DNA from 2 places in the Alicyclobacillus acidocaldarius subsp. acidocaldarius Tc-4-1 genome. Region 1 is predicted to be linked to the other one. Evidence: riboswitches for the same ligand, from Rfam matches in the RefSeq annotation. Region 1 holds a riboswitch; the other holds the start of a gene.
The links. Region 1 has a riboswitch for thiamine pyrophosphate ahead of tenA (thiaminase II). Riboswitches for the same ligand answer to the same signal wherever they lie in the genome.
Positions count from the first base shown of each region.

Region 2: another riboswitch for thiamine pyrophosphate. It lies ahead of TC41_RS04385 (ECF transporter S component); the one in region 1 lies ahead of tenA (thiaminase II).

Region 1 covers NC_017167.1:1,934,398-1,939,578, forward strand. Annotated here, with positions in the region: gene TC41_RS09340 (EamA family transporter) at 1-945, opposite strand; gene TC41_RS09345 (Nif3-like dinuclear metal center hexameric protein) at 1,040-1,849, opposite strand; TPP riboswitch at 1,922-2,020, shown strand; gene tenA (thiaminase II) at 2,065-2,763, shown strand; gene thiD (bifunctional hydroxymethylpyrimidine kinase/phosphomethylpyrimidine kinase) at 2,747-3,640, shown strand; gene thiM (hydroxyethylthiazole kinase) at 3,671-4,474, shown strand; gene thiE (thiamine phosphate synthase) at 4,480-5,115, shown strand.
Region 2 covers NC_017167.1:969,187-974,367, forward strand. Annotated here, with positions in the region: gene TC41_RS04370 (bifunctional 3,4-dihydroxy-2-butanone-4-phosphate synthase/GTP cyclohydrolase II) at 1-1,127, shown strand, start outside; gene ribH (6,7-dimethyl-8-ribityllumazine synthase) at 1,166-1,633, shown strand; gene TC41_RS04380 (hypothetical protein) at 2,079-2,309, shown strand; TPP riboswitch at 2,371-2,471, shown strand; gene TC41_RS04385 (ECF transporter S component) at 2,566-3,135, shown strand; partial or broken gene TC41_RS17360 (ABC transporter ATP-binding protein) at 3,132-3,710, shown strand; partial or broken gene TC41_RS17365 (ABC transporter ATP-binding protein) at 3,954-4,352, shown strand; partial or broken gene TC41_RS17370 (energy-coupling factor transporter transmembrane component T family protein) at 4,698-5,181, shown strand, end outside.

The DNA.
Region 1 (5,181 bases):
CTAGGACTTCGCCCGCGCCAAAAGCGTGACGGTCAAAAGGACACAACCCATGCCAAGTAGCGCTGCCCAGGTCAGGGGCTGATGCAGCACGGTCACAGCGAGCGCAGTCGCCGCCAACGGCTCGCCGCTCGCAACGAGGCTCGCGTCCGCCGGGGTGATGTCGCGAAGGCTCGCCAAATACAAATAGAACGGGACGAGCGTGCCGAACAACACGACAAAGCCGACGAGAAACCACCCGCCAAACGGCAGCGCAGGTATTCCGTTGTGAGGCAGGCCGATGGCCACCATGGCGGAACCGCCAATAAGCATCCCCCAGGCCGTGACTACGAGCGGGCCGAAAGTGGCAAGGAGCGGCACTGGATACAACGTGTAGACGGCTACAGCGACGGCCGACAAAAGCCCCCAGCTCACGCAGGCATCGGAGACCGCGAGCCGCCCAAGATGGCCGTCCGTGACCAAGAGAAAGCAACCTGACATGGCAAGCGCCGCGCAGATGACTTCCAGATACGAAGGAAGTCGACGAGATCGCGCGGCCCCATACGCGACAATGACGAGAGGGGCCATGTATTGGAGAACGGTGGCGGTTGCCGCATTTCCCGTGCGAATGGCGGCAAAGTAGGTGTACTGGACGCCGAGGAGTCCGGCGAGGCCAAAGATCGTCAACCGGAACGCGGACGCCCGGGATCGCCATGGCGCGCAAACCGCGGCCGGACTCGCGGTCCAACAGGCGGCAGCGAGGAGCAGCACTCCGGATACGACCATTCGAACGGCGACGAGCCACGCCGGATCGACGTGATAGGCGTGGAACAAAACCTGTGCCGCTGTTCCGGAGACGCCCCACAATACGGAGCCGAGCAGCGCGAGCGAAATGCCTCGCCAACGGCGGAATCGATCCGTCTGTGCGACGGATCGCACGAGTTGTGCGATAGACAGGGTGTCGAACACGAATCTTCATCCTCTCTCCACTGTTCGGGATGGCCGATGGAGACTCGCGCGCCTCATCCGTGGTGAAACATGCGGGTCGATGACCGAGCATACATCAGCCATCCCCGCCCTCAAACCACGTGTACGCCTGGGGCTGATCCAACCACAAGACTGGGACGGTACAGTGGAGGCTCAAAGCCTCGGCAATGCGCCGCATGCCCGGCGACTCGCTCGCCTGGTGGCCGAGCCACAGCACGGCACGGGAGAGCCCCATCGCCGCCGCGTCCCGCGCGTACTCCATGGCCTCCCACTCCGGCCCCTCGCCGGCCAAGACCACATCGGCACCCGTCTCTTGGAACACGTGGGCGACGAGATCCCCCGTGCCTCGGTAGCCAGGCAAAAGCGCGGCGCGGCGCACCACATCAGCGCGTCCGGAGATGCGCACGCGCGGCAGGCCGAGGCGAGCGCACACCTCTCGCACCACGTCGTCCAGCCGGTGGCCTTCTGGCCATACGATGACGGGCACGTCGCACGGCGCCGCAAGCCGAAGTCGCACGTCCGCCGCCCATCCGAGCGCCTCCGCGAGCCCTTCGGCGATCCAGTCGGGCGCCGTGCGATGCGGCCGATCGTGCAGGCGATACACCGCGACGCCGAGATCGAGCAAGCGCCGCTTCTTCTGCGAAGCGACGGCGTCATTGGCGGGCGCATCGCCTTGGTGGCGAAAGAAGGCGCCCTCGTGGCTGAGCAGAAGATCAATCCCATTCGCCCGCGCCGCCTCCACGGCGGACACGGATGCGACAAACGTCACGCCGACGGCGCGCACAGGCGTCTCCGCATCCCCGCACACAAGGCCGTCGACGGAGATGGCCCGGTCGTCGCAAGGCATCATCGATTCAAGCACCGCGATCACGTCTCGCACGCGCATGGAAACGCCCCCAGCGCAGGCCGCCATGGCCAGCGGTTCTCTCAGATGCTATGATAGATTGCAAACGAGCTTGGATGCCACTAGGGGAGCGAAAGCTGAGACGGGGGACACCCCGAACCCTTTGAACCTGACCTGGGTAATGCCAGCGTAGGAAAGTGGCGCATGGGACCCCTCCCGTGTTCCCCTTATGGCCTCCGGCAGAGGAGGCGTTTTCCATGTCCTTTTCCGCATCGCTCATTGCCATGTCCAATCCCATTCTCGACGCCATTGTGCGCCATCCGTTCGTGCGAGGAATCGCCGAAGGGAACCTCCCAAAAGAAGCGGCCATTCGCTACGTCAGCCAGGACGAGCCGTATCTGGAGACCTATCTGCGCGTCTTCGCGCATGCCGCGGCGCTCGCGCCAAGGCACGAAGACGTGGCCGACTTCCACGGGCGCATGACGCTTCTCCTCGGCGGTGAGACCGAGGCCCATGACAACCTGCTCAGTTACGCGGGGGCGACGGCGCAGGACGTGGAGAGCTGGCCGAAGCTGCCCACCCTGCACCACTACGAGAGCCACCTCCTGGCCTCGGCGGCGCGCGGCGACTTCGCGGAACTCGTGGCGGCCATCCTGCCGTGCCATCACGTGTACGTCGAGATCGGCCAGCGGCTCGAACCCATCCTCGAGGAGCGGCCAGATCACCCCTTCGCGGCCTGGATCCGCTTCTACGCCGATCCCGGCATGCAGGGCGCGACGCACCGCCTGTTCGCGATGATCGATCGCGAGGCCGCCCACTTCTCGCCCGAGCGGGCTCGCCGGGTCGAGGCGGCGTTCGTCGCGAGCTGCCACCTCGAGTACCGGTTCTTCGACATGGCGTACCGCGGCGAGTCGTGGCTTCCCAAGGAGGCGGTGCAGGATGTTTCGACGCCCTGACGGCCACGTGGCGCGCATGCTGACCATCGCCGGATCCGACTCGGGCGGCGGCGCAGGCATCCAGGCGGACCTGAAGACGGCCCACCAGTTCGACGTGTACGGCATGAGCGTGCTCACCGCCGTCACCGCGCAGAACACTGTCGGTGTGCAGGCCGTGCATCCGCTGCCCGTGGACATCGTGCGCGCGCAGCTCGAGTCCGTGCGCGACGATTTGGGCTTTGACGCCATCAAGACTGGCATGCTAGGTACTCGAGCCGCTATTGTCGCCGTCGCGGAAATCCTCGCCGGCGTCGACTGCCCCATCGTCGTGGACCCGGTGATGATCGCGAAAGGCGGCGAGGCGCTGCTCCATCCGGACGATGTCGCTGCCGTGATCGAGCGCATGTTGCCGCTCGCGTTTGTCGCGACGCCCAACGCGCCGGAGGCAGAGCGACTGACCGGCATCCCCATCCGCTCACTCGCGGACGCGGCACGGGCGGCGGAGGCGCTCGGCCGCCTCGGCGCGCAGTATGCCGTGGTCAAAGGCGGACATCTCGAAGGCGCGGGCCATCTCGCCATCGACGTGGTGTTCCACGACGGCACCTGGACGTTTTTCGCCGCCCCCCGCGTCCCAAGCCACAAGACCCACGGCACCGGCTGTACATTTTCGTCCGCCATCGCCGCCAGCTTGGCGCGCGGCGCTCGGCCGCTCGAGGCCATCGCCGCGGCGAAATCGTACATCTCGCGCGCCATCGCGGCGGCCGCGGACTGGGACGTCGGCCGCGGGCATGGGCCGACGGATCACAGCCAATCCCCCGTCTGGCCGGAGCGGATGGAGGCCGGGCGGATGTACGTGTTCGATGGCCACCAGTTTGCCGAGACCGCTCCTCCACTCTGAGATTTGGCTCAGCCGAAGGGAGATTTGCACATGCAGATGGGACAATGGCTCCAGCGCGTGCGCGAGGAGCGCCCGCTCGTCCACAACATCACGAATTTGGTCGTGACGAACGTCGCGGCGAACACGCTACTCGCGCTCGGCGCCTCACCCGTCATGGCGCACGCGCACGAGGAGGTCGCGGACATGGTCGCCGTCGCCCGCGCGCTCGCGCTCAACCTGGGCACGCTCGACCCGTACGTCGTGACGAGCATGGATCTCGCGAGCGAAGCTGCGAACCGCCGCGGCGTGCCGATTGTGCTCGATCCCGTCGGGGCCGGCGCCACGCCGTACCGGACCCACGCGGCGATGCGGCTCCTCGAGGCGCGGAACATCCAGGTTCTGCGCGGAAATCAGGGCGAGATCGGCGTCATCACGGGCGCGGGCGGCGAGGTGGCGGGCGTCGACGCCAAATCTGCCGGGACCGGACTGGTCGACGCCATGATGCGGTTCGCGCGCGATCGCGGCCTCGTCGTCGCGGCGACGGGGGAGCGCGATCTCGTCACCGACGGCGAGGTGGTGTACGAGCTCGAGAACGGCCATCCGTGGGAAGCAGCCATCACCGGATCCGGGTGCTCGCTGACGGCCGTGATCGGCGCGTTTGTGGCCGTCTCGGATGGGACGAAGGGCGGGCTCCTCGAGGCGACCGTCGCCGCCATCACGTGTTTCAACGTGGCGGCCGAGATGGCAGCCGAGGGCGCGAGCGGACCGGGGAGCTTCCAGGTTCGGCTGCTCGATGCGCTGCACGCCATCACCCCAGGCGACGTCGACGCCCGGGCGCGCATTCGGAAAGGATGAGTGGGATGACAAGGCGGGACTGGACGGACAAGCTCCGCGTGTATCTCGTGACGGACGACCGCCCGGACCACGGCGAGGTCGCGACCATCGTAGAGCAGGCGCTCGCGGGCGGCGTGACTTGCGTGCAGTTGCGGCGCAAACAGGAGGACGGCGGGCCCATGCTCAAGCTCGCCCTTCGCCTGCGGGAGCTCGCGTCCGCCCACGGCGCGCTCTTCATCGTGAACGATCGGCTCGACATCGCCCTTTTGTCGGGCGCGGACGGGGTGCACGTGGGACAGACGGACCTCCCTGCCTCCCTCGTGAAATCTCGCTTTCCCGAACTCGTCGTCGGCGTTTCTGCGCGATCCGTCGGGGAAGCGGTGCAGGCCGAACAGGACGGCGCCGATTACCTCGGCGTCGGATCCGTGTATCCCACGGCGACCAAAGGCGACGCCGTCCTCACGGGCCTGGATGTGCTCGCCGCCTGCAAGGGCGCCGTCCGCATTCCCATCGTCGGCATCGGCGGCATCACCGTCGAGCGGGCGCCGGAGGTCATGGCTGCAGGCGCAGACGGCGTCGCGGTCGTATCGGCCATCATGTCGGCGCCCGACCCGAAAGCTGCGGCTGCGGCGTTCGTGGGACGAACATTCATGAATAGCTGACAAATCTCGTGAACAAGGAACGGCTGAGCCTGGCTGTGTAAACCGCCATGCCCGATTGGGCACAAG
Region 2 (5,181 bases), 970 kb from region 1:
ACGAGGACCGCGAGAACGAGGGGGACTTTGTCGCGCTCGGCAGCCGCGCCACGCCGGACGTGGTGAATTTCATGATCACGCACGGCCGCGGGCTTTTGTGTGTGCCCATCACCGAAGCGCGCGCCAAGCGGCTCGGGCTCGAGGCCATGTACGAGCGCAACACCGACAACTACGGCACCGCCTTCACCGTCTCCGTCGATCTCGTCACCACGCACACGGGCATCTCCGCGTTCGAGCGCGCCGAGACCATCGCTGCGATTGTGTCGGAAGACACCGGCCCGGACGACTTCCGGAAGCCTGGCCACGTGTTCCCGCTCGTCGCCAAGCCCGGCGGCGTGCTGCGCCGTGCAGGCCACACCGAGGCGGCGGTCGATCTCGCCCGCCTCTGCGGGGAGCCTGAGGTCGGCGTCATCTGCGAGATTCTGAACGAAGACGGCACCATGGCGCGCCTGCCGCAACTCGAGCAGGTGGCGGAGCGGTTTGGGCTCAAACTTATCACCATCGCAGATCTCATCGCCTATCGCAAGCGAACGGAGAAGCTCGTGCGCCGCGCGGCTGAAGCGGAGTTGCCGACGATGTATGGCCACTTTCGGGCCGTGGTGTACGAGAGCGAGATCGACGACAAGGAGCACATCGCGCTCGTCATGGGCGATGTCTCCGACGGCGAGCCAACGCTCGTGCGCGTGCACTCCGAGTGCCTCACGGGCGACGCGTTCGGATCCCTGCGCTGCGACTGCGGGCCTCAGCTTCACGCCGCGCTGCGCCAGATAGCCCGCGAAGGCAAGGGTGTCTTGTTGTATCTGCGCCAAGAGGGGCGCGGCATCGGCCTGTTGAACAAAATCCGGGCGTATGCGCTGCAGGATCAGGGTCTGGACACGGTGGAGGCCAACCACCGGCTCGGCTTCGCCGACGATCTGCGCGACTACGGCATCGGCGCCCAAATTCTGCGCGATCTCGGCATCCGCAAGATGCGCCTTTTGACGAACAACGTGCGCAAAATCAAAGGCATCGCGGGGCACGGGCTCGAAGTCGTGGAACGCGTGCCACTCGAGGTGGACCGCAATCCGTACAACGAGGCGTATCTGCGCACCAAGCGGGACAAGCTGGGGCATTTGCTGAACTTGTGAGAAGAGCGGGATGACCGTTCGAGAGAGGAGCATGACACGTGCGCGTGTATGAGGGGAACTTCATCGGACAGGATTTGCGCATTGGCATTGTGGCGTCTCGGTTCAACGAGTTTATCACGAGCAAGCTGGTCGAGGGCGCTCTGGACGCGCTCAGGCGCCACGGCGTATCCGAGGAACACATTGAACTCGCCTGGGCGCCCGGCGCGTACGAGATTCCGGTGGTGGCCCGGTGGATGGCGGAGTCCGGGCGGTATGACGCGGTGGTGGCGCTGGGCTGCGTGATCCGCGGCGCCACTGCGCACTTCGATTACGTCGCGGGTGAGGCGGCGCGGGGGATTGCGCAGGTCAGCCGCGACACGGGCGTTCCCGTGATGTTTGGCGTGTTGACCACGGATACCCTCGAGCAGGCCATTGAGCGCGCCGGCACCAAGGCCGGCAACAAAGGCGCGGAGGCCGCGCTCGGGGCCATCGAGATGGCCACTTTGCGGCGGGCGTTGCGCGCCTAGGGCGCCAGGTGCGCATCGCTTGCGGTGCGCGCCGCGCTTCCGCGAGGGCGCTCGGCGGGTTCGCGAGCGCCCTCTGTGTAAGACGTTGAGCCGCTTCATTCGAGGGTTTGGGAAAGCGCCAGCTCGCGCGCGTCCGGGGGCTGCTGCGCCATGGAGGCGCCATCACGTCGGCGTGCCCGGCCCGCGGCCGTCCAACCCCCGTGCACGAGCAGCGAATCGCTGTGGACGAAGGCTTATGCGTGGGTCCTTGATATGTGTGCATCCCCTTAGCTTTCGCTCTTATCCTTCGCTCGCTGTGCATGCCGACGGTTTTGGGCACCGACAACTTGAAACGCACGGCCTGCCGCTAGCTTGACGTGAAACGAACCTGATGTTACCATTCATCATAAGATTCTGAACGTCGCGGCGCAACTTCAAGACTGCGGGCGCCGCAAGGAGGATCCACATGCGCTCGTGGTTCGCATTTCTGCGCACGCCCTGCCGCAAGCGCCTGTCCAAGCGGCAGCGGCTCGCCATCCTGGCCCTGACGATGGCCATGAATTCGATGTTGCTCGCGAACGGCCGATACCTCCACCTGGGAGACGGGTTTTGGGGCGGTTTCGCCTTGGGCATCTGGATCATGTCCAACGTGCTTCTCATTTTGAACGCCGCCATGCTCATCCGAGAGCGGTTCTGAGGCATGCGGCTTGTGCCTTTTGCGCCGCGGTGATACACTGAAGTCGAACAATTTCATCGTGAGAAGGGCCTAGGGGTGCCGGAAGGCTGAGAGGCGGACATGCGCCAACCCTGTGGACTCGATCTGGGTAATACCAGCGTGAGGAAGTGCCCGTCATCGTCCATGTGCGCCCTTTTCCCTGCGTGGTGAAAAGGGCGTTTTCGTTGTGGCGTGCGGCGCTCCCAGGGCCTGTTCCACGAAAGGGGAGCGGAATGCGATGTCGAGGTGGAGGCTGCGCGAAGTCATCCTGATGGTTGTATTGGCCATTGTCTGCGGAGGCATTTACCGCGTGTGGGACGTGCTGTACGCCCTCATCCCGGCGACCGCGTACGCGCTTCAGGGCGTCATGACGGGGCTCTGGATGATCGCCGGCGTGATGGTTCCGTACATCGTGCGGCGCCCAGGTGCGGCGCTCATCGCGGAGCTGGTGGCGGCGGCCGTCGAGCTTTTGCTCGGGGAGCAGTGGGGGCTCGCCAACATGATCTCGGGCCTCATTCAGGGTATCGGTTCGGAAATTGCCTTCCTCATCTTTGCCTATCGCGTGTGGAATACCGGTACGTGCGCACTATCCGGCGTACTGGCGTCAGCGGCTTTCATGTTCCAATGGTATTTCCAATATGGCGGCGACAAGCTGCACCTCGGCACGCAGATCGCGTTTGTCGTCATCTCGCTTGTGAGCGGCGCGGTGCTCGGCGGCCTGTTGCCGAAGGCGCTCGCGGATGCGCTTGCCCGCACCGGCGCGCTGCGCAATTACGAGATCGCCAAGCGGTCGGTGAAGTCGGCATGACGATCGCGGCTTTAGGGATCGAGCGGGCCCTGGCCCTCGAGGTGCGCAACCTGACCGTGACGTACGAGGAGGCGTCGGAGCCCGCGCTCGCCGGCGTGTCGTTATCGCTTTCAAAAGGCGAATGCCTGCTTCTCATCGGCCCGAGCGGGTGCGGCAAGAGCACGCTCGCCATGGCCATCGCGGGCATCTTGCCGCGCTCCATCGAGGCGCGGGTGGAGGGCGAAATTCGGCTGGCGCCCGAGCTTCAGGCGCCAGGCAAGATCGGCTATGTGTTTCAGGATCCGGATCTCCAGTTCTGCATGCACCGGGTGGACGACGAGATCGCGTTCGGCCTCGAGAACCTGCGGATTTCGCGCGACGAGATGGCGCCCCACATGCAAAGCGCCTTGGCGGCCGTGGGACTCGATGTGGGGATCGACGCGCGACACAGCGTCTTTTCCGGCGGCATGAAGCAGAAGCTCGCCGTCGCATCCGCGCTCGCCATGGACGCGGATCTCGTCATCCTCGACGAGCCGACCGCGAATCTGGATCCCGATTCGCGCCGCCACGTCTACGACGTCATCCGCCGCCTGAAGGAGGCGGGGAAGACGGTGATGGTCATCGAGCACCGGTACGAGCCGTTCCTCGATGTTGCGGACGCGGTGGTGGAGCTTGCGCCGGGCGGGCGCGTGCGGACCATGTATCGACCGGAGGAGGCGCCGCGCCGCGCGCCGCGGCAAAGGCGCCGCGCTGCGACGCTGCGCGCGGACGAAGCGCCTGTGCTCGAGGCGCGCCGCCTCACCCTCCGATATGGTGAGCGCGACGTGTGGCGGGACGTTAACCTTTCGGTCCGGCCCGGCGAGTGGCTCGCAGTGTTGGGGCCAAATGGCGCTGGCAAGTCGTCGCTGCTTGAGGTGCTCGCGGGACTCCGGCGGCCCACGTCGGGCGAGGTGCGCTACCGGGGCGAGCTGGTTCACCGGATGCCGGCGAAGGCCCGCTACGGGCGCATTGCCTATGCCTTTCAAAACCCGGAGTACCAGTTCTTGTACGAGCGCGTGGCGGACGAAATCGCCGGGCGCGTGCTCGGGGACCAGGTGCCGGACGACGTGGAGCGCGAGCTTCAGGCGTTTGGGCTTGCGGGCTGCGCCCATCTGTCGCCGTTTGGCATCAGCCAGGGGCAGAAGCGGCGACTCGCCATGGCCGTCATGATGCGCCAAGGCGCGGACGTGTGGCTCGTCGACGAGCCCACCTATGGCCAAGACGAGGCGTCGGAGCGAATGATCCTCGAAAGGCTCGATGCGCTTTGCGAGGCGGGCAAGGCCGTGATCGCCGTGACGCACGATCTGGATCTCGTCGCGGCTCACGCGGATCGGGTGATGGTGCTGGCGGATGGGGGCGTGTTGTACGACGGGCCGCCGGAGGCGTTGCTGCGAAATCAAGAGCTGTTGCGGCGGGCGCGCCTAGATGAGACGGCGCCCGTGGAGCGAAGCTCTGTGCAAGCCGACGAGGGTGTGCCCGAGCGCGAGGCGGGCGTTCCGCCCGCGAAGGCGCCATCGTCCGGGCGCCGGGCGAGATCTCCCCTGCGGCGCTGGCACCCCGATGTGAAGGCCGCCGCGCTTTTGTGCGTCGCAGCGGTCGCGCTTTGTGCGCGCACGTTTGCCGAGGAGGGGTGGATCTGGGCGCTCGTCGGCGCGCTGGCCTTCGCTTTCGGCTGGCTGTCGCCGTGGAAGCTCGTCAAGCGCCTGTCGCCGCTTTTGCTGATTTATGCGGTGTACTTGTGGGCCTTTGCGGCCAATGCAGCGGCGCCGCCGGGTACGCGCGTGGTGCACTGGCTCTGGTTTGACCTGAGTGGGTACGGCTTCAGGCAGGGGCTGCTCGTCGTGCTGCGGACCTTCGCGACGGTGGTCCTCGCGTACGTGCTCGTCGCCACGACGGACGGCACCGATTTCATGGTCGGCCTGTCGCAGTCGTTCCACCTGCCGCCCAAACTGTCGTATGGCGCCATGGCCGGCACAGGCTTTCTCGGCCGCTTCAAGCACGATCTCGACGTCTTCCGCATGGCGCGCC